2 linked regions of the Thiosocius teredinicola genome follow. Each later gene encodes a partner of the first gene's protein in a complex. Links are inferred from orthologs where the notes say so. Each region holds a gene or a part of one and is shown in the gene's direction. Other genes may lie near its edges.

What was found.
Region 2: the proteins of B1781_RS17960 (region 1) and dapF are in contact, whole or in part, in a solved structure (PDB 5YGU), measured with the Escherichia coli proteins. The link is inferred for Thiosocius teredinicola from one-to-one orthologs.

Annotation. Positions count from the first base shown.
Region 1 is NZ_CP019936.1:3,781,659-3,797,504, reverse strand. Bases 6,401-9,213 are described here. They hold B1781_RS17960 (RNA pyrophosphohydrolase), read left to right. Parts: upstream 6,401-7,451; coding sequence 7,452-7,976; downstream 7,977-9,213. Other genes in these bases: ptsP (phosphoenolpyruvate--protein phosphotransferase), read left to right, coding at 8,066-9,213; B1781_RS17965 (histidinol-phosphatase), read right to left, coding at 6,614-7,294; B1781_RS17970 (FecCD family ABC transporter permease), read right to left, coding at 6,401-6,583. In the rest of the region: B1781_RS18010 (fused MFS/spermidine synthase), read left to right, coding at 1-535; B1781_RS18005 (Tll0287-like domain-containing protein), read right to left, coding at 561-1,127; ggt (gamma-glutamyltransferase), read right to left, coding at 1,291-2,805; B1781_RS17995 (hypothetical protein), read right to left, coding at 2,918-3,298; B1781_RS17990 (helix-turn-helix domain-containing protein), read right to left, coding at 3,441-3,935; B1781_RS17985 (hypothetical protein), read left to right, coding at 4,118-4,522; B1781_RS17980 (hypothetical protein), read right to left, coding at 4,559-4,777; B1781_RS17975 (ABC transporter ATP-binding protein), read right to left, coding at 4,836-5,606; more of B1781_RS17970, read right to left, coding at 5,603-6,400; more of ptsP, read left to right, coding at 9,214-10,327; ppk2 (polyphosphate kinase 2), read left to right, coding at 10,451-11,368; B1781_RS17945 (hypothetical protein), read left to right, coding at 11,400-11,630; B1781_RS17940 (Na/Pi cotransporter family protein), read left to right, coding at 11,794-13,632; B1781_RS17935 (hypothetical protein), read left to right, coding at 13,629-13,889; B1781_RS17930 (cation:proton antiporter), read right to left, coding at 13,896-15,134; B1781_RS17925 (FMN-binding glutamate synthase family protein), read right to left, coding at 15,146-15,846. UniProt on the Escherichia coli protein: Master regulator of 5'-end-dependent mRNA decay.
Region 2 is NZ_CP019936.1:106,327-122,216, reverse strand. Bases 7,132-9,988 are described here. They hold dapF (diaminopimelate epimerase), read left to right. Parts: upstream 7,132-8,062; coding sequence 8,063-8,914; downstream 8,915-9,988. Other genes in these bases: xerC (tyrosine recombinase XerC), read left to right, coding at 9,659-9,988; B1781_RS00510 (DUF484 family protein), read left to right, coding at 8,964-9,650; B1781_RS00520 (class I SAM-dependent methyltransferase), read left to right, coding at 7,312-7,986; lysA (diaminopimelate decarboxylase), read left to right, coding at 7,132-7,300. Also shown: argH (argininosuccinate lyase), read left to right, coding at 1-413; B1781_RS00550 (nucleotide pyrophosphohydrolase), read left to right, coding at 488-844; B1781_RS00545 (hypothetical protein), read right to left, coding at 890-1,348; B1781_RS00540 (sensor domain-containing diguanylate cyclase), read left to right, coding at 1,576-2,373; B1781_RS00535 (class I adenylate cyclase), read left to right, coding at 2,391-5,210; B1781_RS00530 (RT0821/Lpp0805 family surface protein), read left to right, coding at 5,294-5,746; LPS translocon maturation chaperone LptM, read left to right, coding at 5,906-6,043; more of lysA, read left to right, coding at 6,050-7,131; more of xerC, read left to right, coding at 9,989-10,588; ATP-dependent protease subunit HslV, read left to right, coding at 10,697-11,242; ATP-dependent protease ATPase subunit HslU, read left to right, coding at 11,235-12,575; B1781_RS00490 (TolC family outer membrane protein), read right to left, coding at 12,624-13,937; B1781_RS00485 (retention module-containing protein), read right to left, coding at 14,165-15,890. UniProt on the Escherichia coli protein: Involved in the succinylase branch of the L-lysine biosynthesis and in the biosynthesis of the pentapeptide incorporated in the peptidoglycan moiety. Catalyzes the stereoinversion of LL-2,6-diaminopimelate (L,L-DAP) to meso-diaminopimelate (meso-DAP).

The DNA of each region.
Region 1 (15,846 bases):
CGCACGGGAAGCCGTCATCGATACCGCGCGCAGCCATTTCGAGCTGCCGACCGACAAGAATCTGCGCGTTGTACGGCAGGATGCGCGCGAGTTTCTGGGTCAGCGCAGTCGTGGCTATGATTTGATTTTTGCCGACCTCTACCGGGCCGACGGGGTGCATCCCGACCAGGGCGACGAGGGATTTCTACGTTTGGTGCGTTCGCACCTCTCGCCAGTCGGCATACTGGTAACCAATCAATGGGCCAGCGAATATGCACCGACGCACGATGCATCGCTGAAGCTGGACGGCGCCTTCGACGGTCAGGTCATCAGGCTGCACGTGCAGGGTGGCAATATCGTCAGCTTCGCTTTCAATGGCGAGTTACCCGACCTGCAACGCAACGATTTCTTCGAGCGTGCACGCTCGGCCGGCGCAAAGCTCGATATCCCGCTGGAGAGACAGGCGCGCAACTTGTGGCGCCAGAATGCAGAAACCTTGGGCGTCGGTAGATTCCGCAATCGCACTCGGCGCGATTCGCCCGGCGGGGGCCGCTGAACGGCCCCCACGAGGTGACGCTCGATCAGTAGATCTTGCTCAATGAAAATGCACCGCGGATATCGCCCGTTTTGAATCCACGCGCCTGATCGGTCGGATAGATCTCTTTGATCTTGGCTTCGACCTCCGGCTTGATCTCGGTTGCATGGCAGTTCAGGCAAACTTCGCCGGTTGCGATAGCCTTCATGTAACGGAAGCGGCGTTCCTCTCCGCTGCCGACCAACTCGGCGAACTCGAGCGACTGGACTGGTTCCCCGGCGTTTTTACGTGCCTCGAACTGTTCCAGCACCTCACGCTCCCATTCGTCCGGCGAGTTGCCTGGGTTACGGTATTTCAGGCTGGTACGTGCCACCTCCCAGCCTGATTTTTCCGAGATGTCTTTCGCGATATCCGGCGCCTTCTTCGAGCAGACATCAATCGTGTGCACCGGCCCGCCTTCCTTCATGCCTTTCTGTACTTCACCCTTCAGCGTCGTGCCGAACTCTTTGACCAGCGCGCGCGCTTCATTGAGTTCGGGGCTATCGTCGGCGGCTTGCAAGTGGAAAGCTGCGGCGGCCATAACTACTGCGGCCATCGTCTGAGTGATCTTCATCGTGTCTCCTGTAGATTCGAGCGGTTATCGTCAAGATCGCGCATACTGCTGAAATGCTGGTTCGACAGCATTGATCGAGCGCATTTTCTCGTCGACCATGCCCCTGCGGCAAGTCGGGTAAACGCTAGTGGGCGTTACCGAACGTTCTGCTTGATCTGGCAGCCTATCCGCCGCTGCGCATAAAAACACCGCCGCGACGTGGATCGCCTGCGCCAGTAAATGTCTTGCCGTCCCAACACACCGTATGGGTGCCGCCGAAAAACAGGTTGTGCGATGTCCACAGGCGGTGCGCCGGGTACCAAGCGCTCAGCTTTTGTACGGTTTCATCAGGTAACCCGGGCTCGATATCGAGGTGGTTGCGTTCGAAGTGGATGCGCGGCGAACCGACGGCCTGTTCCGGCGGCATCGAGAAATCAATCAGGTTGCTCAGCGTCTGCAGAATGGCGGTCCGTAGTCGATTTGAGCCGCCAGACCCAATGGCGATCAAGTGGTGCCGGTCTTCCGCCAGCGTCGGCGCCATCATGGAACTGACCCGCACATCGAACGGCCATTGATTGAAACCATGTGGATTCAGGTCTTCCTCGCCCAGCATATTGTTCAGCATGATGCCGGTGCCGGGCAGCAACTCACCGCTGCCTTCACCGTTTGACAGTGTCAGCGAGGCACTGTTGCCCTCTGAATCGATGGCGCTGATGTGTGTTGTGCCGCGATTGTTGACCGGGTGGCCGTCGATTGTGCTGAGATATTCCTCGAGCCAGGCCTTGTGTTGACGGGTACGAGATAACAGGCCGTCGTCTCTTGCCAGGTTGGTGTGCGCCATGACCGAGGCGAGAACTTTCATGTGATCGGGACAACCGAAGGCCAAAGACGAAAAGTCCTGATTGTCCAAGGCGCTCAATGCGAAGTTGATCAGCGTACCGCCGGACGACGGTCCAGGGTTCGTTTCAACCTGGTAGCCGCGATAGCGATGCCGCAGCGGTTGGCGCGCAATGACGGCATAGCTGCGCAGGTCGTCGAGCGAAAGGTGTCCACCATGCGTGTCGCCGTGGTCGACCAGTAGCCGGGCCACATCGCCTTCATAGAAAGGTGCATCGCCTTCTTCGGCCACGCGACGCAGCGTATCTGCAAGGGCCGGTTGGTGGAACAGGGTGTTCTCGCCGCATAGCGCCTCACCGCCGTACAAAGCCTCTGCCTCTGGCGTGGCCCGGTATATGGGGGCGACGATGCTGAAGATATAGGCCTGCAGCGCATTCACCTCCACCCCTTGCTCGGCATATTCAATCGCCGGCGCAAGCACCTCTTGCAGTGGCAGGCGGCCCAGGTGCCGCTGGGTCGAGACCAGCCCGCGGATGGTGCCGGGCGTTGCGATCGAGCCGGCGCCGATATGAAATTCCTGTTGCGCCGTACCGAAATCGGCGGTGATGGGATAGAACGAGGCGTCAGAGGCTTCACGTCGCTGGCGCGGCGTCTGCACGAAAAAATCGTACAGCACCGCATCGCGATCCGCCTCGCGTGCGAGCAGGAATCCGCCGCCGCCGAGTGAGGTCAGCACCGGTTCGACCACGCAGGCCGCAGCGAGCGCGGCAGCCACGGCGTCGAACGCATTGCCGCCGAGTTCGAACATGCGCATCCCGGCTTCGGCTGTTTTTGGATGCCCGGCGGCGATAGCGCCTTTCATGAGTGGGTCCGAGTTCGCATCACCGAGGATTATGCCGGGTGATTACGGCTCGTGCATAGCCAACAAAAAAGCGCGCCCGAAGGCGCGCTTTCCCGAATCGAAAGCGATGTTCTTATTTCTTTTCGGTAGACTTCGCGGCAGGTTTTGTCGTGGTCGACGTGCTCGGATAAGCGTAGCCGCCATAGTAGGGCGCATAACCACCATAGCCGCCGCCGTAGTAGGGATAGCCGCCGCCCCAGCCGCCGTAGCCGGGATAACCGCCGCCCCAGCCGCCGTAGTACGGGTAGCCGCCGCCATAGTACGGTCCGCCGCCCCATCCCCATGGGCCACCGCCGCCCCAGCCGTTACCCCAGCCATTTCCCCAACCGTTGTTCCAGCCGCCCCAGTTGAATGGGCCGCCCCAGCCGCCCCAGAAGGCGCTGGCGCTGGATGTCGCGAGGATGGCCGCTGCGCCGACAAGTCCGGACAACAGCAGTTTGCGAGTTTTGTTCATCGAAAGTCCCTCCCGTTAAGGATTGGTTGATCGTCGTTAATGATCGAATCGAGACTGCGGTCGACGCTTGCCGGTCTTGTACTGCTTGTTTCATACCCGCTGCATCCGATCGCCGTGAGGCACATCGGATGTCACCGAATATTCAATCCGTTCCTACGCGATCCGCAGCCGCAGTATAGCTTTGCGTTGCGCTAGCCTTGAACCCCGACGTTGCGGGGCGCTGGCGGTATTGTTTCAACAGGCGCTGACACTGCCGCAAGCTGAAATCAATGCCGTAACGCTCAGCCAGGTGCGTCTGCAACAGCTTGCCTTGCCACTTTTTGCCTTCCAGCCCGAACATCGTGGGCGGTTGGCTCAAGTCGGCTTGCAGACGCTTCCACTCATCACCCGACAACTTCGGCGGACGCCCAGGACTGGTTTCGTCCATCAGGCCGTCGAGACCGTTGTCGGTGAAACGCTTACGCCAGCGTTCCAATGTTCGAGTGTGCTCCCCCAGCCACTCGGCCACTTGGTTCGGTCGATGTCCTTCGGCGATCAACAGCACGCATAAAGCACGGTAACAAAACCTCTGTTCCCGCGACGCGCTGACATGTTGCCGAACTGCATTGCGCAGTTTGGCGATTTCGGATGTATCCATGTTCCTTTCTTCCCGGCGCTATCGGTGACGCCGTTCGTTTCGTCCGATTCAGTATGTACATAGATTCGGATGCTGCTCAGTCCAAACTGGGGATAAATTGACCCCGGTCAGGAAATCAGGGCCTAATGAGAAGTATTGCGATCAAAACGCATATTTCAGTTTGTCTGTCACGAGGTATGGGTGTGCTGGAGTTCGTATTTTTTGATGAGCGACCACTGCAGGGTTTTGTCGATTTTCTACAGGCAAAACGAGTTTCGCACGAGCGCAGCGATGAAGACGAGACGTTCGTGGTTGCCATTTCTGAGGATACCGACGATGCCTTGCTCGAAGAGATCGAGTCGCACTACGACGAAATGATGGCGTTCAACCAGAGCCTGTTCGAGGCCGAAGACGGCACGGTCGATACGCACAGCGCGGGCGTCGTGTTGAATCTTAAATCCGGCGAAACTGTCTACGCACAGGTCGATCCTTTACTTTTGGGCAGGGTCATGGAAGTGCTGACGCCACAGGAGTTCGGCGATGTAGTCAATGCCATCGTGGATGCGGTAGAGAATCCGGACAGTCGGCCGTTGTGTAAACGTACCTGATTTACCAATTATCGCGACAGTCGCCGCCGACAGTCTTTACTCGTTGGCGGGTGGGGCCACCACCGTTGTTGTTGACTGTTCGCTGTATTTCAGGCGCTGCGCGCGTTTCTTCTCGACCAGGTCGATATATTCCTTCGGCGTCATCGATGCGCCGGTCTCCGGACGCTTGGTCGGCAGGTAGTAACCGGCGATGGCCGCAACCAGGATTGCGATCAGCAGGATGTAGACGTTGGTTCGGTCTCGGTAGCGCGCCATAGCCTGATCTTAGCAGTGTCGGTAGCGTGGCGATAAGCGGTGTAAGTCTGCAGCGCGATTACCAATCCGCGATGAACAGCGGGCCATGTGCGGTCTCGGTGCGCCGGATGGTTTGCTGAAACAATTCGGACAGCAATTCGCTATCGCCCAACGCATCTCGATCGCCCATGTGCCATTGGCCGTTGCCATCAAGAATCAGCCAGCGATCGCAGACGCGATACGCGAGATTGAGGTCGTGCATGACCAGCATCATGGCGCGCGACGCCGACACGCAGTGTGTGCCGACCGCCTGCAGCGCCGCCGTTTGCTGCGCCAGGTCGAGGTGATTGATCGGCTCATCGAGTAACGCGAGAGGTGCCTGCTGAGCCAGCAGGCGGGCGATCTCGACGCGCCGCAACTCGCCGCCGGACAGGCTATTGAGGGCGCGCCGTTCAAATCCATTCAGCCCGACGGCGGCAAGCGCATCGCGTGCGAATTGCAGATCGTTCTCGCTTTCCCAGGCGAGCGCCGACAGGTGGGGGTGTCGGCCGGTCAGCACCGTATCCAGGACGCTGCCGCCGAATGTCGGATCGCTATGTTGAAGCAGGGTCGCCACGCGCTGTGCACGTTGGCGCGGACGCAGTGTGGCGATCGGTGTCCCGGCAAGCAGGATCTCACCTCGCTGCGTACGGCGCAGGCCGGCCAGATGATGCAGCAGCGTGGACTTGCCCACGCCGTTGCGTCCCAGCAGCGCCCAGGATTCGCCTACCTCGATACACAGGTCGAGGTCGGTGCACACGGTATGGCCGCCGATTTCCACCGTCAGTTGTCTGGTCTCGAGCAGTGTCATCGACGACCCCGGCGCGACAGCAGAAACAGGAACACGGGCACGCCCAACAGCGCGGTCAATACACCGACCGGCAGTTGCATTGGGCTGATCAGGGTTCGCGCCAACGTATCGGCAACGCTGAGCAGGGCGCCACCCAGCAGCACAGCGGCGGGCAGCAGCACGCGATGATCGGTGCCGCCGAGTGTACGCACCAGGTGCGGTGTGATGAGCCCGACGAAACCGATGGCGCCGGCAATCGAAACTGCCGCCGCGGTCAATACGGCGCTGACGAAATACAGCTCGATCCGCAGACGCTGAGTATCGACGCCCAGCGCTGCAGCCTGCAGCATGCCGTGAGTCGCGATATTGAGATCGCGGGCGCGCAGCAAGGCCAGCAGCAGGCCGATGGTCAGCACCGCCCACGCCAGGCCGGGCCTCGTCGCATTGGCCAGGTCGCCCATCAGCCAGAACAGCATGCCGGGCAGGTGGGTCGCCGGGCTGATGCTGAGCACGAAGCTGATCAGCGCCGACCAGCCGGCCGCTACCACCACGCCGGTCAACAGCAGGTGTTCGCTGCGCCAGTCGTCGCCGTGGTGGGTCAGGCCGAAAACCAGCAGCGTGCTGGCCAGGGCGCCGACAGTAGCCACCGGGGCGTACCAAGCGGCAGGCAGGGCGACCAGCATGGCGATGAGGACGGCGATCGATGCGCCACCCGAAACGCCCAATATATAAGGATCGCCCAGCGGGTTGCGCAGCAGCACCTGCATCAAGGCGCCGGCCAAGGCCAGCAGACCACCGACCGCGAAGGCGCTGAGGGCACGCGGCAATCTCAATTGATCGACGATCAGGTCATCGGTGCTGCCGTCGTTGGCGACCAGGTGGTGCACGATGTCGGCAATGCCGATATCCACGCTACCGTTGACAACGGCCATCCCCAGGCCGATCCCGGCAAGGACAAAACTGAGCAATAGCAGAACAGCGGGACGGAAGGGGGGCATCAGTCTCGTGATGCCTCGCCGCGAGTCTGCTCAGGCATCGGGTTCGACGGGAGCATCGCCGCGCAGGCTGATGATCGGCCAGCCCTCGGCGCGTGCATAGTCGGCGAGCTGACGGTCGGGATCGACCGCGACGGGGTGGGTGACCCGCTCGAGCAGCGGCAGGTCGTTGTGTGAGTCGCTGTAGAACCAGGCTTCGTGCAAGGATGCGCCGTGTGCGCCGAGCCAGGCTTCGAGGCGTGTCACCTTGCCTTCGCGAAAACTCGGTACGCCGGCGACTGCCCCGGTGTAGCGATCGCCGGCCTGTTCCGGCTCGGTGGCGATCAGGTGGGGAATGCCGAGGCGCTCGGCGATCGGCGCCGTCACAAAGGCATTGGTCGCCGTGATGATCATCAGGGTGTCACCGGCCGAGCGATGGCGATCGATCAGTTGTTCGGCGGCCGGGGTGATCAGCGGCTCGATCTTTTCGCGCATGAAACGGCTGTGCCAGGCATCGAGCGTGCTGCGCGGATGCTGCGAGAGCGGCTTCAATGAGAATGCGAGGAATGCCATGATGTCCAGGCGGCCTTCTTTGTAATCCTCGTAGAACTGGGCGTTCTGCTGTTCGTAAGACGCGCGGTCGACCACCCCGATCTCGCCCAGAAACTGGCCCCAGAGGTAGTCCGAATCGCCTGCCAGAAGCGTGTTGTCGAGATCGAAAATTGCCAGGGCCATTGCAAATACTGCGTGTGCGTCATGGTGCTGTGAGGATCGCCCGGACTATACAGGATTTCTTTTATAAGCAATAGCTTATGCAGTTTGCTCGCTTGCCGCAAAGGTGCCGGCTGTGGAAGAATCGAGCGCAAGCGAACGTTAAATTTTGGTTTCAGTTGTGATTGACGCGGACGGTTTTCGGCCAAACGTGGGGATTATCCTCTGCAATGACCAGAACCGCCTCTTTTGGGGGCGTCGCGTAGGTCAGAACGCATGGCAATTCCCGCAAGGCGGCATTAACCCCGACGAGACCCCGGAGCAGGCGATGTACCGGGAACTCCACGAGGAAGTCGGCCTTTTGCCGGAACATGTCGATCTGCTCGGCTCGACGCAGCGCTGGCTGCGGTACCGTCTGCCGAAGCGTTTCATCCGGCGGCATTCCCACCCGGTCTGCATCGGCCAGAAGCAGCGCTGGTTTTTGCTCCGTGTACACTGCTGCGAGAACGACTTCTGTCTGGATTCGTGCGACAAGCCCGAGTTCGACAACTGGCGTTGGGTGAAGTACTGGCAGCCGGTGCGCGAGGTGATCTACTTCAAGCGTCGGGTTTACGAGCGCGCGCTCGAAGAACTGGCGCCGCTGCTGTTTCCCGACGGTGTGCCGGCGCGTCCACAGACCAATTTTCTCCGTCAACAACGTCGCTGATTGTCCGTAGAACCTCGGCCTTCGCCCCGATTGTCTGGGAGATGGCCGGCTGCGGCAGGTGATTGCCTGTCTGAGGAACTGTTGAATCCATGCTCGAGCTGTTGCACCGCATCGTCAAAGAGGTAAACGCCGCGCCGGATCTGGAAAAGGCGTTGTCAATGATCGTGTCGATGGTCAAACAGGCGATCGGCTGCGACGTCTGCTCCGTGTACCTGACCGACCCGGACACGCGCACTCATGTGCTCGCCGCCACCGACGGTCTGAACGCCGAGGCGGTCGGCAAAGTCGCCCTGCCGTTGGGCCGTGGCCTGGTCGGCCTGGTGGCCGAACGTGCCGAGCCGCTCAACCTCAGCGATGCGCCGTCGCACCGGCGGTATATGCGCATCACCGAGACCGGTGAGACCCAGTACAACGGATTCCTCGGTGTGCCGATCATCCAGAATCGCAAGGTGCTCGGCGTGCTGGTCGTGCGCCAGCAGGCGCAGCGCGAATTCACCGAAGACGAGGTGACCTTCGTCTTCACCCTGGCGGCACAGCTCGCCGGCGCCATCACCTTTGCCCAGACCAGCGGTGAACTCGATGCGCTGACCACTCAGCCGCGTATGGGACGCTATCTTGAAGGTCGCGCCGGCAGCACGGGCGTGTCGATCGGCGAAGGCGTTGTCGCCTACCGCGCCGCCGATTTGGACGCCGTGCCGGATCGTCAGGCCGAAGATATCGATGCCGAATGCAAGGCGTTTCGTGACGCTGTCGACGCGGTTGAAGACGACCTGCGTACGCTCAAGGCACGCCTGAGCGGTGAGATACCGGAAGAGGACATCGCGCTGTTCGATGCCTTGCTGCTGATGCTCGGCAGCGACACCCTGGTCACCCAGACCATCGAGCTGATCGAAAAGGGAGACTGGGCCCCGGCGGCGCTGCGTCAGAGCATCGATGCGCATGCCCAGGTATTCGAAAACATGGAGGACATCTACCTGCGTGAGCGCGCATCGGACGTGCGTGACCTCGGTCGGCGCATCCTGATGCATCTGCAGAGCGACAGCCCGCGCAAGGTCGAGTACCCGGCGCAGACCGTGCTCGTCGGCGAAGAGGTCAGTGCGATCCAGCTGGCGGAGGTGCCGCACGATCGTTTGGTCGGCGTGGTCTGTGCCGCCGGTTCGAGTTCCTCGCACGTCGCGATTCTGGCGCGTGCGATGGGGCTGCCGGCCGTCATGGGCGTCAGCAACCTGCCGGTCGCGCGCGTCGAGCGCCGCGAGCTGATCGTCGATGGTTACCGCGGGCGGGTCTATATCTCGCCGCCGCAATCGGTGCGCCAGGAGTACGAGCGCCTTGCCGAAGAGGAGCGGGCACTGACCGCCGAGGCCGAGGCGTTGCGCGGTCTGCCGGCCGAATCGACCGACGGCGTTGCGTTTCCCCTGCACTTGAACACCGGCCTGGTCAACGAGACCAACAACATCGGCAACGATGATTTTGCCGGTATCGGCCTGTACCGCACCGAGCTGCCGTTCATGGTCCGTGACCGTTTCCCGGCCGAATCGGTGCAGGTCATGAATTATCGCCGGGTGCTGGAAACCTTCGCCCCCCGGCCAGTGATTCTGCGCACGCTCGATATCGGCGGCGACAAGCCGCTGCCGTATTTCCCGGTCGAAGAACAGAACCCGTTCCTCGGCTGGCGCGGCGTGCGCATCTCGCTGGCGCATCCAGAGATCTTTCTGACCCAGGTGCGCGCGATGCTGCGTGCCGCGGTCGACCTCGACAATCTGCAGATCATGCTGCCGATGATCAGCGGCGTGGCCGAGGTCGATGAACTGAAGATGTTGATCACGCGTGCCCACGACGAGTTGCTCGAAGAAGGCTACAAGGTCTCGATGCCGAAGATCGGCGTCATGATCGAGGTGCCGTCGGCGGTGTACATGATCGAGGAACTGGCGCGTCGGGTCGACTTCGTGTCGGTCGGCACCAACGATCTGACGCAGTACCTGCTCGCCGTCGACCGCAACAACTCGCGGGTGGCCGAGCTGTATGACGATCTGCATCCGGCAGTGTTGCGCGCGCTCGAACAGGTGGTGCGCGGCGCGCGGGTGTTCAACCGGCCGGTGGGAATCTGCGGCGAGCTGGCCGGCAACCCGATGGCAACCATCCTGTTGATGGGCCTGGGCGTCGACAGCCTCAGCATGAGTGCCGGTAGCCTGATGAAGGTGAAGTGGGTGGTGCGCAGTATCAGTGTGTCGCGTGCACGGCAGCTGCTGCATGCCGCACTGCGCATGGAAGACGCGATGCAGGTGCGCCGATTCATGGAAGGCGCGCTCGACGATATGGGTCTTGGTGGCCTGTTCCGCCCGGGTCGGTGAGTTCCGGCGAGAGCGTGCTTGCGTTCGGCACTGGATTTGTCGCTTTTTGATACCCGTCAACCGCAGCGGGCATGTTGTGGCGCACAATGATTCTTTAGATGACGAACCTGGGGGAAAGGGATAATGGGAGATTCGGTAGTCAACGTTGACAGTGCCAACGACGAAAATAAGGAGAAGGTCGAGAACCCGCAGGTTTTCGACGGCGACCTCAGCAAGCTCGATAAGACCGCGCGCCGCGAGCTGTTTCGCAAGAACATCTACCCGTACAGCACCAAGCTCGGCCGCAAAGACTACGAGGCCTTCAAATACGAGCTGCAGATCGAGCTGTTGAAGCTGCAGAACTGGGTGCGCGATACGGGCGAGCGCGTACTGATCCTGTTCGAAGGCCGCGATGCGGCGGGTAAGGGCGGCACCATCAAACGCATCATGGAGCACCTCAATCCTCGTGGTGCACGCATCGTGGCATTGGAGAAACCGTCGCCGCGTGAAGCCGGTCAATGGTATTTCCAACGCTATATTCAGCATCTGCCGAGTGCCGGTGAGATCGTGTTGTTCGACCGCTCCTGGTACAACCGGGCGGGCGTTGAGCGTGTCATGGGTTTCTGTTCGTCCTCGGAATACCTCGAGTTCCTGCGTCAGACGCCGGAGCTCGAACGTATGTTGGCGCGCAGCGGCATACGTCTGTTCAAGCTGTGGTTCTCGGTCAGCCGCGGCGAGCAGCTGCGCCGCTTCAAATCCCGTGAACACGACCCGTTGAAACAGTGGAAGCTGAGCCCGATCGACTTGGCATCGCTCGACAAGTGGGACGACTACACCAAGGCCAAAGAGGCGATGTTCTTCCACACCGATACGGCCGACGCTCCCTGGACCGTGATCAAGTCGGATGACAAGAAGCGCGCGCGCATCAATGCCATTCGTCACTTGTTGAACAGCATTCCGTACGACAACAAGGATGAAAAGATCGCGTGTCCGCCGGATCCGCTGATCGTCGGTACCGCTTCGGACATCTACGAAGACGGCGAACATACCCAGTTGAGTTAATCAGCGTTCATAAGCAGGAAGGGCTAAGAACATGAGCGAACACTACGAACGGCATGCCGTGCAGGTCAGTAATGCCTTTATGGACCTGCTCGATGAGAATGCCAAGGCGGCGATCACGGAAGAGCACCGCAATGAACTGGCGATGCTGGTCGAGGCCGCGATCAGTACCGCAGTGCTGGAGGAGATGGAGCGGGCGGCCGACGAGGTGGCAGCGCTGTCAAAGCGCTTGCGTCAACACGCAGAACACTACGACAAGGCGTGATCTCGGCTCGGCCGGTTGGGTGAGGCGCACGCTTCACCCAACCGCGTTGAGTGCACCGCACTTCAAACATCGACAGGCTGGTCAATAATAGACCCATGGCCGTCGTTTCCTTCGAAATCAGAAGTTTCTACATTCAGCCGGTTATCTGGCACTGCGAGGTGCGATGATCGGGCGTTTCGTCCTGCCCGTTATCCTGGCCGGCCTGGCGTATGGCTTCTGGCGCAGCGATGTATTCGGCGATATCGCTGCCGGCGTCGCCATCTTCCTGTTCGGCATGTTGTGTATGGAGGAAGGCTTCCGCGCCTTCTCCGGCGGTGCGCTCGAGCGCGTATTGCGCGTCAGCACCGACAAGACGTGGAAGAGCCTGCTGTTCGGCATCGTGACCACGACCATTATGCAGTCGTCGTCGCTAGTGTCGGTGATCACCATCAGCTTCATCAGTGCCGGTCTGCTGGGCCTGGCCGAGGGCATCGGCATCATCTTCGGTGCCAATCTCGGCACGACCACCGGCGCCTGGATCGTCGCCGGCTTCGGCCTCAAGGTGAACCTGTCGACCTATGCCATGCCGATGCTGGTGTTTGGCGTGGTGTTCATCCTGCAAAAGCCGCGTGCACTCAAAGGCATCGGCTGGATTCTGGCCGGGCTGGGTTTCCTGTTCCTTGGCATCCATTACATGAAGGTCGGTTTCGAGGGTTTTGCCGACCAGCTCGATCTGACCCGGTACGCCATACCGGGCATCAAAGGGCTGTTGTTGTTCACGCTGTTCGGCATGCTGGCGACTGTCGTCATGCAGTCGAGCCATGCCACCCTGGTGCTGATCATCACTGCGCTGGGGGCCGGGCAAATCACCTATGAAAATGCCCTGGCGCTGGCGATCGGCGCCAATGTCGGCACGACGATTACGGCCGTGCTGGGGGCGCTGAGTTCACCGATCGACGGCAAGCGGCTCGCGGGCGCGCATCTCATCTTCAATATCGGTACCGGTGTCATCGCGTTGGCCTCGATCAGCTACCTCGTGCTCGCGGTGGACGCGATTAGCGGTGCGGTCGGGATACCGAGTGACGATTACACGCTCAAGCTGGCCGTGTTTCATACCCTGTTCAACGGCATTGGCGTCTTGGTCTTCACGCCGTTGATCCGCGCGCTGGAACGGATGTTGACCCGGTTCTTGCGTGGTCCACGGGTCGAGCGCGACATGCCCAGGTACCTCAGCGAGGCCGCGTTGGCGTTTCCGGACGTGGCTTTGCCGGCGCTGCGCCGCGAGACCCAACACCTGTTCAACAACGCGTTCTCGATCATCGCCCATGGCGTTAACCTGCGCCGCGCCGATATCAGTTCAGACAAAGATCTCATGGCGTTGCTCGACGAGCCCGGAGAGCACATCGAGATCGACATCGACAAGCAATACGAGCTGATGATCAAAGACATCTACGGTGCCAACGTACTGTTCTACACCCGTGCATCGGCGAACATGGACGATGAAAAGTCCCGCAAGATGCAGGGGCTGTGGCAGGCCAATCTCGACATCGTGGCCGCGATCAAGGCGACCAAGCACCTGCGCAAGAACGTCGAACGTTACACCGGCGCGCCGAACCGCTACATTCGGCGGGAATACAACCGCTTCCGTGCGCGGATCGGTGAATTGCTGCGCGAACTGGCGGTGCTGCGTGCGGCCGATGATGAGGCTGTCGCATTACTGTCACTTGATGCGATTAAGGTAGACATTGCGGACAACTATCGCTTCAGTCACCAGATCGTCGACGGATTGATCCGGGACGGCGCCATCACCGCCCAGATGGCCACTTCCCTGATGAATGACAGTCTCTACGTGAACGAAATCATGGCGCGTCTGCTGAGCATGGCGAAAGGTTTATTGGCGTCGTCTCCGTCCATGGACGAAGTGACCCCCGACCTCTCGCTGACCCCGGAAGAAGTCGAACAGATGGTCGATCAGCACCGGCGCGAGGCCCCAACCGTCGAGCGTCAGGAGCGATCGCAATGAAAACCATGAAGCTTGTTGCAAAGATTCAAAGGCTGTTGAAGCGCCCTCCTGAGGAGATGCGCCTTAAAAAGCTGCGTAAGACGATCAAGTCTCTCAAGGACAAGCAGGAAGAACTCGAGGACAAGCTCAAGCGCACGCGCGGCAAGCACGCCCGCGAGAAGCTCAAGCGCAAGATCGATGTACTTTACGCCCAGCGCTGCAAGGGTGCCGAGGTGTACCGCGGGCTGAAGAAACAGACCGAGGCACAGCAGTCCTGACGTCGCTCAACCGGGGTCATTGTGCAGCAGCTCGCTGCGCTTGAGCAGTGGAGGTACCAGCGGTGCCTGCACAAACAGGCTGAAGATCACCACGCCGAACGCGATTGATTGTACGGTCCACCAGTAGGGCAGGCTGACCGGCAAAGACAGACACAGCGCTAGCACCACGGCGCCGCGCAGACTGCCCACGACCAACACTTGCTGGTAACCGCGCGGTACATCGTCTATCCACGGCAAACGGTTGATCAGCGGCGCGGTGCCGAACACACCGGTCGCGCGCGAAATCAGTACGGCGACGATTCCGATCAGCATGGCGAGCCAGCGTTGCTCAAACATGGCGAAGGTGACCGTTACGCCCATCAGTAGAAAGACCAGTGCCTCGGCGACGTAGACGTTGAATGCCCAGAAGTTGTCGACGAAGCTGCCGCGTTCGTCCTGAAAGTCGTTGTGGATCACGCGCCCCATGATCAGGCCGGTAATCAATACCGCCATGACGCCGGAGACCTGCAGGATCTCATTGGCTACCAGGAATGCGGCATAGGCCGAGATCAGGCTGACCAAGGCCTGTTGAATCGAGTCCTCGAACAGCCGCGAAACCAGCAGAAAAGCCAGGCCTACCAGCAGGCCGATAAAGATACCGCCGAAAAACACGACGGCGAACGATGCGACGGCATCTGCAACCGTGATGTGTTCTTGCGGGTACATGGCGATGTACAGCACGATATTGAACATCACGATGGCGGTCGCGTCGTTGAACAGGTCTTCTCCTTCCATCAGGATTCGCAAGCGCTTGGGTACGCCCAGCTTGGCGAAGCGTGCGGTAATGGGCGAGGCGTCTGTCGCCGCCAGCACGGCGCCGGTCAGCATCGCGGCAATCCATGGGAATCCTTCCGGGTGACCGATGCCGATATACACCAGCGACGCGGTGACCAATATAGAGAGCAGCAATATCGGGATCGACAGCAGCAGGATGACGAACAGGTTCTTGCGCAGCATCAGCGCATCGATCTTGAATGCCGCTTCGAACACCAGCAGCGGGAGAAACACGTAGAAGATCAGGTCGTGGAACGACTGGTGACGTACGCCGGTATCGATGTCGAACCACAGCAACAACTCCGAGCCGACAAAGCCCGTGGCCACCAGCAAGGCGGCAAACGGCAGGTTGCGGCGCTCGGCGAAGGGGCGCAGCATCAGCGCCACGAGCAACAGCCCGGCCAGCATCATGATGGTGTGACTGATGCCCATGCGCTCCGGGCCTAGCCCGTCTTTTTGTCGATACCAGGCCGCAACGGCGGCACCGGATGAAGCTGATCGAGTCCGATCGACAAGCCGCTCTCCTGGATCACCCGTGCGTGTGCGCGATTGAGCTCACTCGGGGAGCGAACGCCGCAGGCATGGGCGATAACGCCGACTTCGTTGATCATGTTGCGCACATAGGCGGCGACCCGTTCTGCCTTGTCGGGTGGGTAGAGACCGCGTTGCAGACGCTCATCGTGTGTCGTGATGCCGGTCGGGCAGGTGTTCTTGTTGCATTGCAGTGCCTGGATACAGCCCAGCGCAAACATGAAGCCACGCGCGCTGGTCACGAAATCGGCGCCCATACACAGGGCCCAGGCAATGTCTTCTGGGTTGATCAGCTTGCCCGATGCGATGACTTTCACGCGCTCGCGCAGCCCGTACTCGGTGAGCTTGTCGACAAGGATCGGCAGGCTCTCGCGCAACGGCAGGCCGACCGCATCGATCAGCGGCATCGGCGCCGCGCCGGTGCCGCCTTCGGCACCGTCTATGGTGATGAAGTCCGGCGCAGAATCCGCGCCGCGTTCGACGATCTCGCTGAACAGTTCGTCGAGTACGGCGGGTGAGCCGACCACGGTTTTGAACCCGGTGGGTTTGCCGCCCGCGTTGCGCACACGCTCGATCATATCCAACAGGTCGGTATTGTTGCGTACATCGGGGT
Region 2 (15,890 bases), 3.7 Mb from region 1 along the record:
ACCAGGAAGACAAAGAACCGCTGTTCGACGCGGTCGACAATGTGAAAGGCTCGCTCAAGGTATTCGCCGACATGATGCCGGCGGTCACCTGCAACGCCGATGCGATGCGCGACGCCGCCTCCAAGGGGTTTGCCACCGCCACCGATCTGGCCGATTACCTGGTGCGCAAGGGCGTGCCGTTCCGCGACGCCCACGAGGTGGTCGGCAAGTCGGTCGCCTATTGTGTCGACAAACGTTGCGACCTGGCGGATCTCAGCCTCGAGCAACTGCAGGGCTTTTCCGACGTGATCGACAGCGACGTGTTCGACTGCCTGACGCTCGAAGGCTCGGTTGCCGCACGCGACCACATCGGCGGCACCGCGCCCGCCCAGGTCAAGGCCGCGATCGCGCGCGCCCGGAAAAAGCTCGCCTGAGAACCCGGTCTGGCCGTGGCCCGGCACAACGTGTTGAGATAACCGCCATCGCTGACCACGCATGGCAGGGCATCATGGCCAAAGACAGTCTCGACGATCTCAATGCGCAACTGCTGGCATTCGCCCGCGAGCGCGATTGGGAACAATTTCATTCGCCGAAGAACCTGAGTATGGCGCTGGCCGGCGAGGCCGGTGAACTGCTGGAGCACTTTCAGTGGCTCAGCGAGGAACAGAGCGCCAATCTCGACGCCGACAAAAAGCAGGAGGTCGGCTTCGAGATGGCCGACATCCTGATCTACCTGATCCGGCTGGCCGAACGGCTCGACATCGACCTCGTCGACAGCGCCTACCGCAAAATGGCCGTCAACCAGGCACGTTACCCGGCCGAGCGGGTACGCGGCGATGCCCGTCGCGCCGATGAATACGACTAAACCGGGACGTACTGCGTCCGAAGCCGCCTGTCGCGCGCCTCTTCGCTAACGCTGCGGTCCGCGTAACAGCAAGCGGGTGCGACGCTTCAACTGCCGGATATGCCGCCAGAAACGCGTCGCTGACGGCGCTGCCTGCAGCGTATGCGCCTGGCCGAGCTGCCCCCCGACCAACAACGCATCCGGTACCCGTTGGCGGATGGAGCGCGCGACACTGCCGGTCAGGCCCGGCTCCGCGGCCACGCTGACCCAAAGCACATTGATCGAGAAATCCATGTTGGCGAAAGCCACGCGTTCGCCGAACGATGCACACACGTCGCGGATCGCCTCGGTGACCTGATCGCGACACAACGCCGAGCGCGCCCCCAAGCCCGGGATCAGCATCATGAAATCGGCCAGGGCCCGGCCTTCCTCATCACGCACGGGCGCCACCTGCCACAACGGTTGGGCGGGGTTGAGACACGCCGCACGAGCCGGAGGTTGAGCCTTTCGATCGAGGTCACTCATGTCTAGACATCCTAGCCGGATTCACCAATATCGCCATAAATGGCGGCGCACGTCATACCAATACATCAGCCGCGAGTAGGCACTTACTTGCGCGTCTAACCCCATTTTTGGAAAGGGTGGGTGACAAAATTTCGACTAAAGACGCCCGCCAATCGGCCGACCTAAAAGCAGGGGAACAAACTGTCTTTAGGGACTCGCTTTTGGGGGAGCGAATGGAACAAAGCGAAATGAGTGAAATCGATCAAAACCTGCTGCAACAAGTGCCGTTCGGAATGCTGACGCTGGATACCGACGGCGGCGTTGTATGGGTCAACGAAGCCATGTGCAATATGCTCGCAGTGCAGGACTCGGAACTGCTCGGCAAGTCGATTGCGCAACTACCGGAACACGTACGCAACCTGCTCGAACCCGGGCCCAAGTTGTACCGCATGCCCACCGACCATCGCTGGGTGTGCCGCGAACTGATTGGAAACGATGGCTCACAACGCCTGTTCATCGTGGCCGACGTCTCGCTACAGGAACAACTTGCCGAAGAGAACGCACGCTTGATGCAACAGGTCGAAGACCTGAAGCTGACCGACGAGCTGACGGGGTTGGCCAACAAACGCGCGATCACGCAGGCCCTCGACCTACACATCTCGCGCAGCCGGCGTTACCAGAATCCGCTGAGCACGGTGCTCGTGCATGTCGACCTGTCTGCGTTCAACGGCGTTCAGCCTTTGTCGACCGACCCGATCATCCTGGCTGTATCGCAGTTCCTGCGCGACCGCCTGCGTTGGGTCGACCAGATATCACGCTGGGAAGACAACACCTTCCTGCTGGTACTGCCGGAAACGACCGAAGAGGATGCGCGCGGCCTGGTCGACAAGATCCGCGATGAGCAGGGCAGCATCCAGTTGCCGGAAGCCTATACGGAACTGATGCCGCAACTGGCGTTCGGTGTTGCCTGCTGGAAGAAAGGCGATGACCAACGCACCCTGCTGCGCAGCACGCTGCAAAACATGCAGGAGAGCAGCGGCGCTTGATAGCCGCGTGAGCGGCGATGACGACACAGGCGGTTGACGAACAGGAAGGTCTCGGACGCAAGGACCTCAACCGCATCGTCGCGCGCTTTCTGGCACTCGGTGATCAAAGGCTGGCGCGTATTCGCGCCAGCCTGACCCACGAACAAAGCAACTTCTTCGATCTGCTGCCGCTGCTGTGGCACGTCAATCACCCGACGATGCCCGGCTTCGTCTCGTCCGACACACCGTGCGGCGTCGCCGGTTTCCGCCCGGATCGGATGCAGATTCTGCTCGCGCGTCGCTATGCGCGCGGCTTCAAGGAAGACAAACGTCACCACCAGGAACACGCCATACTCGGCCTGTACCTGATGGGCAGCATGGGCAGCCTCGGCCAAACCGTCGGCAGCGATCTCGACTTCTGGCTATGTCACACCAGCGATATCGATGCGGCTGGACTGGCCACCCTGCGACGCAAGGCAGAACTGTTGGAGCAGTACGCCTCGAGCATCGGCCTGCACGCCCATTTCTTCCTGATGAACGCCGATTCGTTCCGCGGCGGCGTAGTCGAACAGTTGTCGAAAGAAAGCAGCGGCCATACGCAACACACCTTGCTGCTCGAGGAGTTCTACCGCACCGGCATCCTGCTCGCCGGCAACCCGCTGATGTGGTGGATCGTGCCGCCCGAGCAGGAAGCGAACTACACCCAATACACGCAACGACTGGTCAGCAAGCGTTTCATCCGTGCCGATCAGTGGCTCGACTTCGGCGGCCTGCATACGCTGCCGGCCAACGAATTCTTCGGCGTCGCCCACTGGCAGTTGTTCAAGGGGATCGATGCACCGTACAAGTCGCTGCTGAAACTGATGTTGCTCGAGGCCTACGCGGCCGAATACCCCAAGGTCGACTGGCTGTGCCTGGAGACCAAGCGCGTTATCTACGAAGGGGGCGACGCGGATGTCGACCGGGTCGATCCCTATCGGCTGATCCTCGGTCGCATCACCAAGTACTTCACCGAACGCAACGAGCTGGCACGTCTGCAACTGGCGCGCCGTGCTTTCTATTTCAAGGCCGGGCAGCTGCTGGCGCGATCCAACCTGCTGATGGACTGGCGTCGCGAACAGATGATCAGGCAGTGCAACGATTGGGGCTGGGGGGAGAACGAGATCCGGCAACTGGATACGCGTGCGGAATGGAAACTGGAGCGCGTCGTCGAAGAACGCGAGGCACTGGTATCGGAGCTGTCGCGCAGCTACCGCCTGCTGACCGAGTTCGCCCGCGAACTGGATGCCGACGCCGAGTTGAACCAGCAGGAACTGGCGCTACTCGGCAGAAAACTGCACGCCGCACTCGACAAGCGGCCCGGCAAGGTCGACCGCATCAACCCCGGCATCTCGCGCGACCTGTCGGAACGCACGCTGTGGCTGCGCAAGGTGCCGGGCAATCCTGCGCGCTGGCAGCTTTTTCTGCACCCGCCGGAAGACATGCCCAACACACCGGTCAAGAGCTGCATCAGTCTGGTGGAGATTCTTACCTGGATGCATATCAACGGCATCTGCGAACGCAGTACGCAGATCCACTACCAGCCGAAGCCACCGGGGTACGGCGAACCGGAGCAGGACAAGATTCTCAAAACCCTGCGTAAACGTTTTCCGCGCACCCTGCCCGAAGACCACGATCTGACGGCGTACGCCGACGAGGCACAGGGCAAGCAGTCGATCTGGTTCATTAATGTCGGCCATAACCCGCTGGCAACGCTGGCCGATGCCGGCTATCAACTGATCAGCGAACGCGTCGACGCCCTGAGCTTCAGCGGGGTACACGAGTGCCTGGTGGCGAACATCGAACACGTCTACCTGACCAGCTGGGGCGAGGTGATCGTCGAACGCCACCCACAGGGCGGAACCGGCTTGCTCGATTGCCTTTGCCGTTACCTCAACCTGTTCTCGCCGCACAAGCACAAACCGGGCTCGATCGCGGTCTACAGTTTTTCGTCGACCCGCGGCGGCGCGATCGCCAACCGTGTGGCGCGCTTGGCGCAGTCGGTGTGCAGCACCTTCCACCAACTCGGCGAGAATGCGCGCTACCTTCTGCGGATCAGCGACCAGTTTCACGAGATTCGCTATCGCGACGGTCGATACGACTGGTCGCCGATCGGCGAACTGGACGCGCTGTATGACTACCTGGCGCATCCGCAGGACGGCTATGTGCCACTGCGCATCGACCGTATCAGCATGCAGGATTCACCCCTGCCCACGCTGATCAAACGCAGCGAACCCGGGGTGATCCAGGTCTTCTACGAATTGACCGATCGCGGCATCCACCTGTATTTCTTCGACCAACACGGTGCCTTCACCAGTCAATGGATGTCGGGCGCCGACGAATACCATCTGCTGATCCACCAACGCCGCTTCCTCGATGCGGTGATCGAGAATCGTTTGCTCGGACCGCGCGGTGACGGCGCGGCGCAACGCCCCGACGTCAGATTCACCCGCATTCATCGGGTCGCATCGGGGGATCTGCAGCTCAGCATCATGAAGGTGCCGCCGGCAGCGGGAGACGACTACGTCGAACTGGTGGTAACTGTCAGTCCGCGCTGTCGCATCGAAGACGGTTTTCGTCTGCGCCTCGGCCAGCAGTCGTTCGACTCGCAGCAACTGGGCACATCACTCTACCCGCAGGTCGCCAGCCAACTACGTCGCCTGCGACGCAGCAATATCGACTACCCGGTGTACCTGACCGGCATGAAGTCGTTCGACAACAGCGGCAAGAGCAGCTGCAGCCTGATCGACGTGTTGCATTTCAAGCGACAAGTGGAACAGCGTCTCGCTGAGGCAATGAGGTCCGGAACCAAATTGTGACCTGTCGGTCAACGTGCCTGCGAGGGTGCGGGTAATCTCCCCAAGCATTCGAGAATCGTTGATCACCGCGAGGGGCGACAAGCATGCAGATTCGAACAACCTTGGTTGCGGCGACCGCCATCAGCCTGATGGTTGCCGGCTGTGGTTCGACCAGAGAACAACAGGGTAATGTGATTGGGGCGGTCGCCGGCGGTGTGCTCGGCAGCCAGATCGGCGGCGGCAGCGGCAAGGTGGCAGCGACCATCGTCGGCACCCTGCTTGGCGGATACATCGGCGGCAACATCGGTCGACGCATGGACGAAAGCGATCGCTATCGCGCAGGTGAGGTGCTTGAATCGACGCCGACCAACCGCAGTTCTACCTGGGAGAACCCGGACACCGGCACCAACTATGAAATGACGCCGACCCGTACCTATTACGACGATTCGACGCCGTGCCGCGAGTACACGACCGAGGCATGGATCGACGGCCGCAAAGAGACGATCTACGGCAATGCCTGTCGCAAGGCCGACGGCACCTGGCAGGCATCCAACTGAACTGCGCCGGTCATCTGCCCGGCTGAAAACCCGCTGCCGAACGGCCATCGACAGGGACCGACCATGCGCGGCTGATGCGCTTCAGCCGCCTTGGGCGGCAATAGGCTCCACCATGGCGAGCAGCTATACTGCCGGCCTTGAGTCTTTCTGGAGCCGGGTATGATTCGACGCCTCTTGATCACCACCAGCCTGCTGATGTTGCTGCTGACTTACGGTTGCGGCAACAAGGGGCCGCTGTACCTGCCGCAAGACGGTGAGCCGGCCTCGACCGAGCAAGACAACGAGCCGTCGGAATAGCGCACCATGGATCATTTCCAGTATCGCGACGGCGAACTGTTTGCCGAAGACGTGCCATTGCGCGCAATCGCGGAGCAACACGGCACGCCTTGCTACGTCTATTCGCGCGCTACTCTTGAACGTCATTGGCGTGCATTCGATAACGCGTTCGGCACGCACCCCCACCTGGTGTGCTACGCGGTCAAAGCCAATTCCAACCTCGCCGTACTGAATGTGCTGGCACGCCTGGGCTCGGGTTTCGACATCGTGTCCGTCGGTGAGTTGGAACGCGTGCTGGCAGCCGGCGGCGACCCGAGCAAGGTGCTGTTTTCGGGTGTCGGTAAACAGGAGCACGAGATGCGGCGCGCCCTGGAGGTCGGCATCCGCTGTTTCAACGTCGAATCAGCAGCCGAGCTCGAGCGCCTCGACCGAGTTGCGGGCGAGATGGGCACACGGGCGCCGATCGCGCTGCGCGTGAACCCCGATGTCGATGCCGAGACCCATCCCTATATCTCGACGGGTCTGAAAGAAAACAAATTCGGCGTGTCGGTCGAAGATGCGCTTGGGCTGTACCGCCGGGCGGCACAGATGGCCAACATCGAGGTCTCCGGCGTCGACTGCCACATCGGCTCGCAGCTGACCCGCATCGACCCGTTTCTCGATGCACTCGACCGCGTCATGGCGCTGGTCGAACGCTTGGCCGGCGAGGGCATCGCAATCGACCATCTCGACCTGGGCGGTGGACTGGGCGTGCGCTACGACCAGGAAAAGCCTCCCGAACCCGACGCCTATGCACGCGCCCTGCTCGACCGCATGGGCGATGCACGCTACGAGATCTTCATCGAACCGGGACGCGCGATCGCGGCCAATGCCGGCGTGCTGCTGACCCGGGTCGAATACCTCAAGCGCAACGAAGGCAAAGACTTTGCCGTGATCGATGCCGCGATGAACGATCTGATTCGCCCGTCGTTGTACCAGGCGTGGCAACAGATTGTCACCGTCGAACAGGCACCGCAGGGCACGCCTGCCAGCTATGACCTGGTCGGTCCGATCTGCGAAACCGGCGATTTCCTCGGCAAACAACGGCCGTTGACGCTGCAGCAGGGCACGTTGCTTGCGGTACGGTCCGCCGGCGCCTACGGTTTTACGATGGCGTCGAATTACAACACCCGCCCGCGCGTGCCCGAGATCATGGTCGATGGCGAACAGATGTTCGTTGTACGCCGCCGGGAAACGGTTAGTGAACTGTATGCCGGCGAATCAACCCTGCCGACCTGAGAGGCCCATCCGTGGAACGCGTCCCCGAACCGGAAGAACTGATGAACGACATCGAGCAGGCGCTGGCGTATGCGCGTGCCGATTTCAGCGAGGCCAACCAGCTGTTCATCACACTGCTCGAAGACATCGCCGGCAACGATGGCTTATCCGGGGCGTTGCTCGACCTGGGCTGCGGCCCGGCCGATATCCCGCTGGAACTGGCACGTCGGCATCCGCAGCTGCGGATTGACGCACTCGACGGCGCAGCGGCGATGCTCGACCTGGCGCGCCAGCACCTCGACGAAGACGAACAGGTTGGATCGCGCATCCGCCTGATGTGCGAATACCTGCCGTGCCCGGCGCTGCAACACAACAGCTACCAGTCGGTGGCGTCGAACAGCCTGCTGCACCACATGGCCGACCCGGCGGTACTGTGGCAGACGATCAAGGAATGCGCGGCGCCCGGCGCACATGTCGTGGTTATGGACCTGATGCGACCGCACTCCGAGTTGGCCGTCGACGCACTCGTTGAGACCTATGCGCTGAATGAACCGGATGTGCTGCGGCGCGACTTTCGCAACTCGCTGTTCGCGGCCTACTCGCTCGACGAGGTCGCACAGCAGTTGACCGATGCCGGCCTCGATTCGCTGAGCATCGCCGGCGTCAGTGATCGCCATCTCGCGGTGACCGGCACCCTACCCGCCTGAGTCTATTCAATCGGCTGCGCCAACTATCGGCGCTCGGTTTCTCGCCGCCGTCGGCCGACGGCGTTATATTCATAGCATGATGCTTGAATTCACCAAGATGCACGGGCTGGGTAACGATTTCGTCGTTATCGACGCGGTCAACCAGCAGTTAGTGCTCGACGAGACCCAGGTGCGCGCCCTCGCCGACCGGCGTTTCGGTATCGGCTGCGACCAGGTGCTGCTGGTCGAACGCCCGCGTCATCCGCAGACGGAGTTCTTTTACCGCATCTACAACGCCGACGGTGGTGAGGTCGAACAGTGCGGCAATGGGGCACGCTGTTTCGCCCGCTTCGTCGCCGACAAGGGCATGACCCGCAATCGCGAGATTGCAGTAGGTACCGCCGCCGGCAATATCACCCTGTATCTCGAAGACGACGACCAGGTGCGGGTGAACATGGGCCGGCCGCACCTGACGCCTGAAAATATCCCGTTCGAGGCCGATGCCCTGGCCGACCGCTATGCGATCGCCGTCGACGGGGAAACGTTTGAAATCGGCGCGGTATCGATGGGCAACCCGCACGCCGTGCTGCTCGTGGAGGATACCGCGAGCGCCCCCGTAGAAACGCTCGGACCCGCGCTGGAAAGGCACCCGCGCTTCCCGCAGCGCGCCAACGTCGGCTTCCTGGCCGTGCGCGACGAAAACCATGTCGATCTGCGGGTATACGAACGTGGTGCGGGCGAGACCCTGGCCTGCGGCACCGGCGCGTGCGCCGCCGTGGTTTATGGCCGGCAGCGCGGCTTACTGGCGGAACGCGTTGCTGTTCGCCTGCCCGGCGGAACGCTTGTGATAAGCTGGGCGGGAATCAACGAGCCGGTGTGGATGACCGGGCCCGCGGTGAGCGTTTTCGACGGCCGCGTAGACCTGCAGGCACTGACAGCGGCGCGTTAACCGCCAACGGTAAAGACGAGATGCCCGCAACCTTGATGGAAGGCCGCCCATGAGTCTGCAACCTGATGATGTCGCTCAGTCGGCAGATGAACGCGAAGAAGAGATCGCGGCATACCTGACGACCCATCCGGATTTCTTCGAACGCCATCCGGACGCCCTCGCCGCGATCGATATCCCGCACCCCACCGGCGACGCGGTATCGCTGATCGAACGCCAGGTGCGCACGCTACGCGACCAATCGGGCAACTACCGTCGTCAGCTCGAAGACCTTGTCACCGTAGCGCGCGAAAACGACGCCTTGGCCAAACGCCTGCACCGTTTGACGCTGGCGCTGATCGAAACCCATTCTTTCGACGAAGTGCTCAATACCCTGCAAGATGAGCTGCGCGAACAGTTCAAGGCCGATTCGGTCGAGATGAAGCTGTTCGCTACCGAACAACTCGACGCGCACGCGCATGAGCCGGGCCCGGCCTTGTTCAAGGACTTCCTCGATCGCGCGCGCCCCAACTGCGGCAAGCTCGACAAGGAGAAGCTCGAGTATCTGTTCGGCCCTCAAGCCGGCGAAACGGGGTCGGCCGCATTGATCCCGCTGACTGCGCCACCGCTGGCCGGCGTATTAGCAATCGGCAGCCGCGATCCGGAACGCTTCCACGAAGGCAAGAGCGTCGATTTTCTTCAGCGGCTGGCCGAGGTCGTCAGCGCGACCCTGCAGTCAGCGTCCAGCCCCGGCGTCTGACCCGACCCGTGTCCGACGGCGACAGCGTTTCTTCCATCACTGTCGAAGCACTGCCGGCGCTGCGAGGGTTTCTAGACTATCTGCACTATGAACGCCGCCTGTCGCCGCGCACGGTCAGCAGCTATCGGCGCGATCTCGATGAATTCCTCATCTGGGTAGTCGATCAGGGCCTTCCCGATCCATCCAGGGCGGACAGCCAGCACATTCGCGCCTACGCCGCCTACCGACATCGACGCGGACTCTCGCCGAAAAGCCTGCAACGCCATTTATCGGCGATACGCGCCTTGTATCGCTACCTGCTACGTGAAAGCGCGGTCAAAGCCAATCCTGCCGAGGGCGTACGTGCGCCGAAAGTCGAACGACACCTGCCGCAGACGCTCGACGTCGATCAGCTCGGTCGGCTGTTGGACATCGCCGGCGACGCCCCGCTCGACCTGCGCGACAAGGCGATCATGGAACTGTTCTATTCATCCGGGTTGCGGCTATCGGAACTGGTCAGCCTGAATACCGCCGACGTTCAGACAAGCGACGGCCTGCTCGAGGTGCTCGGCAAAGGCGGCAAGACCCGCCGCGTGCCCATCGGCCGACTGGCGCGTGAGGCGATCGATGCCTGGCTGTCGACACGGCCGGCACTCGCCGCCGACGGTGAAACCGCATTGTTCGTCAGTCAGCGGGGTTCGCGCCTGAGCGCCCGCTCAGTCGAGGCGCGCCTGCGCCAACGTGCCATCGAACAAGGCATGCCGCGCCACGTTCACCCGCACATGCTGCGCCACTCCTTCGCCAGTCACCTGCTCGAATCCTCCGGCGATCTGCGCGCCGTACAGGAACTGCTCGGGCACGCGGATATCAGCACGACCCAGATCTATACCCATCTCGACTTTCAGCATCTCGCGCAGGTCTACGACCAGGCGCACCCACGCGCCAAACGCAAGCGCTGATCGGCGTTATTTGCGCGCGCAAGCGTGCGAAGCGGGTTCGCCGCGTCCTTCGTGCAACTTGCGACATTCCGCTACAATGACCCGTTCTTTCAGCGTCCAGGATAGGCAGTGGAAAAGATTCGCGGTACGACCATTCTCTCGGTACGACGCAACGGCAAGGTAGTCGTCGGCGGCGATGGCCAGGTCTCGATGGGTAACACGGTCATGAAAGGCAATGCACGCAAGGTGCGCCGCCTGTACAAGGGCCAGGTGTTGGCAGGATTCGCCGGCGCCACCGCAGATGCGTTCACCCTGTTCGAACGCTTCGAAGGCAAGCTCGAAAAGCATTCCGGTCACCTGACCCGGGCCGCGGTCGAGCTGGCCAAGGACTGGCGCACCGACCGCATGCTGCGCCGTCTCGAGGCGTTGCTCGTGGTGGCGGACAAGGAGGCCTCGTTGATCCTCACCGGTACCGGCGATGTCGTCGAGCCGGAAGACAGCCTGATGGCCATCGGCTCGGGCGGCTCTTACGCCCAGGCCGCGGCGCGCGCCATGCTCGATACCACCGAACTGGGCGCGCGTGAGATTGTCGAACGCGGTCTGCAGATTGCCGCAGACATCTGCGTGTATACCAATCACAACCTCGTCATCGAAGAGCTGGACTGCGATGCCTGAATTTACCCCTGAAGAAATCGTTCGCGAACTCGACAAGCACATCATCGGCCAGCAAGAGGCGAAACGCTCGGTGGCGATTGCCCTGCGCAACCGCTGGCGACGCACCCAGGTCGAAGACACCCTGCGCAACGAGATCACACCGAAAAACATCCTGATGATCGGCCCGACCGGGGTCGGCAAGACCGAGATCGCTCGCCGCTTGGCAAAGCTTGCCAACGCGCCCTTCATCAAGGTCGAGGCCACCAAGTTCACCGAGGTGGGCTATGTAGGCCGCGAGGTGGATTCCATTGTGCGCGACCTCGCCGATGCCGCGGTGAAAATGGTGCGCGTGCAAGAGATGGAAAAGGTGCAGGACGTCGCCGCTGCCGCGGCGGAAGAACGCGTGCTCGACGCGCTGTTGCCTCCCGCGCGCACCAGCAGTTGGGAAGACGAAGCGGTTCCGGTGCGCACCGAAGGCGGCAGCACGCGCGACAAGTTCCGCGACAAGTTGCGCAATGGCGAACTCGATGAGAAAGAGATCGAGATCGAAACCGCCGGCGTGAACATGGGCGTCGAGATCATGGCCCCGCCCGGTATGGAAGAGATGACCAGCCAGTTGCAAGGCCTGTTCCAGAACCTCGGCGGCCAACGCATGAAGAAGCGTAAGCTGCGCATCAAGGATGCACTGGCACAGATCCGCGACGAAGAGGCCGCGAAACGGGTCAACGAAGAAGACCTGAAGTTGCGCGCCATCGAAACCGTCGAGCAGCACGGCATCGTCTTTCTTGACGAGTTGGACAAAGTCACCAGCCGCAGTGAATCCCACGGAGCGGACGTGTCACGCGAAGGTGTACAGCGCGACCTGCTACCGCTGGTCGAGGGCTGTACCGTGTCGACCAAGCACGGCATGGTGCGCACCGACCACATCCTGTTCATCGCTTCCGGCGCCTTCCATCTGAGCAAGCCGTCTGACCTGATCCCGGAGCTTCAGGGAAGGCTGCCTATCCGCGTGGAATTGTCGGCGCTTTCGACCGATGACTTCGTGCGCATCCTGACCGAGCCGGATGCCTCATTGACCGAGCAATACCAGGCCCTGATGAAAACCGAAGGGGTCGAGCTACAGTTCACCGACGACGGCATTCGACGCATCGCGGAGATCGCCTGGCAGGTCAACGAGAAAACCGAGAACATCGGTGCGCGTCGCCTGCACACGGTGATGGAACGTCTGTTGGAAGAGGTTTCGTTCATGGCGCCGACCTACGCCGGCCGCACCATCACGGTGGACACCGAGTACGTCGATAGAAACCTGTCTGAACTGGCAGCGGACGAAGATCTCACCCGCTACATTCTTTAACGGCTATTCGATCCGGTATCCGCTCGTTCAAGCGGATACCGCAACATCCTACTGCGCCGGTGTCTGACCGGCTTGCGGCTCCATCGCCAACGCGTCAGCGGCATCGACCTTGTCGATCAAGACACCCAACGCCTCGAGCAGGCGATATTGCGCCAGCAGATGGTCAGCTTGCGTCTCGACGATCGCCTGTTGCGCCGTCAACACCTCGTTCTCGGAATTCAGCAGATCGAGCAGTGTACGCTGGCCAATGCGGAACTGCTTGCCGTACGCATCGCGGGTGGCGCGCGCAGCCTCCACTTGGCGTTCGAGCAAGGGGAGCTGGGCGCGGGTCGCCTCGAGGGCAGCCCATGCCAGGCGGATACTTTCTTCCAACTGACGAACCGAGCGGTCACGAACATCTTTGGCCTCGTTGATGTTATAGGCCGTGGCGCGCTTGCGGGCGGCATCCGCACCGCCGCGAAAGAGGTTGTAGCGCATGCGGATCATCGCCGTGGCATCGTTGTCGTGACCTTCCACACCACCGATGTTGTCGTTCAGGTTGCCGCCGACTTCGAGGTCGAAACGCGGATAGAAGAACTGCTTGGATGCTTCATGCTGCGCCTTGGCCGCTTCGATATCGGCTGACGCCGTCTGCAGCACGGGATTGTTCGCCTGTGCGATCTCCATCGCCTGCTCGAGCGATCCCGGCAGCGCGTCGCCTACGGGATCGGCTGCAGGGTAGCTCTCGGCCGGCGCTGCACCGACGACGCGATAAAATGTGGTTTGTGCATCCTGCACGTTGACGTCGGCCGCAACCAGATTGACCTCTGACAAGGCGACGCGCGAGGTGACCTGGTCGAAGTCGGCACGGCGGCCGACACCGGCATCGCTGCGTGCGCGGATCTGTTCTTCGATGCGTCGATGGATATCGAGACTTTGTTGCGAGATATCCTGCAACTGCTGGTAGCGATTCAGATCGACGTAGGCCTGCACCGCCTTCATCGCGGTCGACTCACCGACCGACATCAGTCTGGCCGCCGCGGAATTCATACGGGCATTTTGGCGATCCACTTCGCTGCTCGTGCCCCAACCATCGAACAACATCTGGCGTACGGTCAGGCCGAGTTCGCGTCGTTCAAGGTCGTTGGTGTGGCCATCATTGGCCCGGGTGGTGGGGTTATCCGTGTGCTCGTGTCCGAAACCGGCATTGAGATCGATCGATGGCAGATAGCCGCCTTCGGCCTGTCGGACTTCTTCGCGGCGCGCCAGCCACTGGTTACGCGCTTCCGCCACATCGGGATTGGTCGTCAAAGCGGAACGAACGACGTCCGTCAAAGCACCCTGTTGTGCCTGGGCCGATGACCAGCCGACCAGGACACACATGAACGACGCGCATCCAACCGCGCGCAACCGAGCTCCATCCATCATCAAATTCACACTTTTTTGTTTTGGCAGACTTCACAAAGCGGGCCGGCAATCGCGAGGTTGTCCTAGACAACATCCAAGCGAATCAAACACCTACCGGCCGCCTCCCTTGGCGCGGCATCATGCCACATATCGAACATTGGGCAATAATGTCCGGAAACACTTTGATGGATGTCACCTTTTGCTCAGTCGGTCTGCAGATTGTTGCTCGTCAGCAGGCTGTCGATGATCTGTTGATCGTTGGATCCAAGCACGCTCAGATCGACATTCTGCAACACGATGGTCTGATCTTCGGAACCGGCCGAGTAACCTGCGCTGAATCCACCATTCGAGCTGACGTGTACGACGCCGTCGCTACCCGATTGCTCAAAGTGTAGATAATCCGTCAGGTCTCCGCCTGCTTCGCCGCTGAGCAGGTCCTGCAGGTTCAGGACATCGCCCTCGGCGAGGCTGAAGTTGGTCACCTGATCGACAGCGGGGCTGCCCGCGGTGCCCTGGTAGCCGTCGTTCCAATAGAACTCGTCGGCACCGCTGCTGCCGGTCAGCACGTCGTCGCCAACACCACCATCGACAGTCGGCAGCGCAGCGCTGACAAGCAGGCTGGTTGCCGCAGTCGCCGCCGCATCGACGCCGATATTGGTAACGACCGCGGTTGCCGTATCGGTGCCGCCGTTGCCGTCACTGATCGTATAGGTGAAAGAATCCGTCGCGACCTCGCCGGCGCCAAGGCTGTCGAACTGACCGTTCGGGTCGTAAACGAACGAGCCGTCATCCGAGATCGTCAACAGGGCACCGGAGGACAGGGTGACTGTCTGGCCATCGGTCACGGCATTGCCGTTTACCTCGATCAAGGTCAACGGGTCGCCGTCCGGATCGGAATCGTTATCCAGCAGGTCGTTCGGTGAGGCAGCGGGGATCGTCAGCGTTTGATCCGCCGACAGGGTGTATTCGGTATTGGCCGACGCAGGACCCGAACCGGAGAAACCGGCCAGGAAATAGTCGGAGCCATCGCCTGTGCGATTCACCGTGTCGATGGATTCGAATCGCACCTCGTTGAACACCAACGCACCGGTATTGATGTTGAACGTGCCGATATTTCCTGTGCTGAGCACAAAGGTGCCTCGGGCGACCTCGTGGCCATCGTACAGTGCCACCCAACGCCCCTGCTCACCGCCGTCTTCATTCGCGAACAGGCGTTCAACACCGAACCGCGCCTGATTCATATTGCCGGCGAACTCCAACGTGATCGATTCCGATTGGCCCGTCGTCCGATCGAACTCTATCTGCTGCGGAACCGTCTCCAGGACAGTTCGCGGCGTGCCCGCCACACCCAGGTTGTTGCCTTGCTGGAACAAGGTACCGGGGCTGCCGTCGGCGTCGCGCGCAACAATCGTGGTCTGTTGGCCCATGCTGTCGATTGCAGTCCAAGACGTGCCCAGCTTACCCAACGCCACGCTGTATGGCGCGGCGTCAGGATCATCGACGGCAACCGGCGGGACACCGATCGGCGTCAGGTCGAGTGTCGCGGCATCGCTAGCCGGGCCCGAGGTATTGCCGGCCGCATCTGTCAATGTAGCGGTGACCGAGATGGTGTTGCCGTCGCCCGGGCTGGGGAAGGTCGTCGCCACGGCGCCGGCAGCAATGTCGGCCGCCGTCAGCACGATTGTGGTGGTGTTGCTGCCGTCGCTCACGGTCAGGGTATCTCCGGCAACGGCGTCGCCCGGCAGCCCGATCTCGACGTCGATATCACCGCTGAGCTCGCTGCTGTCGATGATGCCGTCGTTGTCGGCGTCTTCGGTGATCACCACGGTGGGGGCCGAGGGTGCGGCCGTGTCTACCGAGTAGGGCCGCGACGTGGTCGCGGTGGCTTCGCCGTTTACATCGCCGGTGGAGGTTGTCACCGAGGCATCG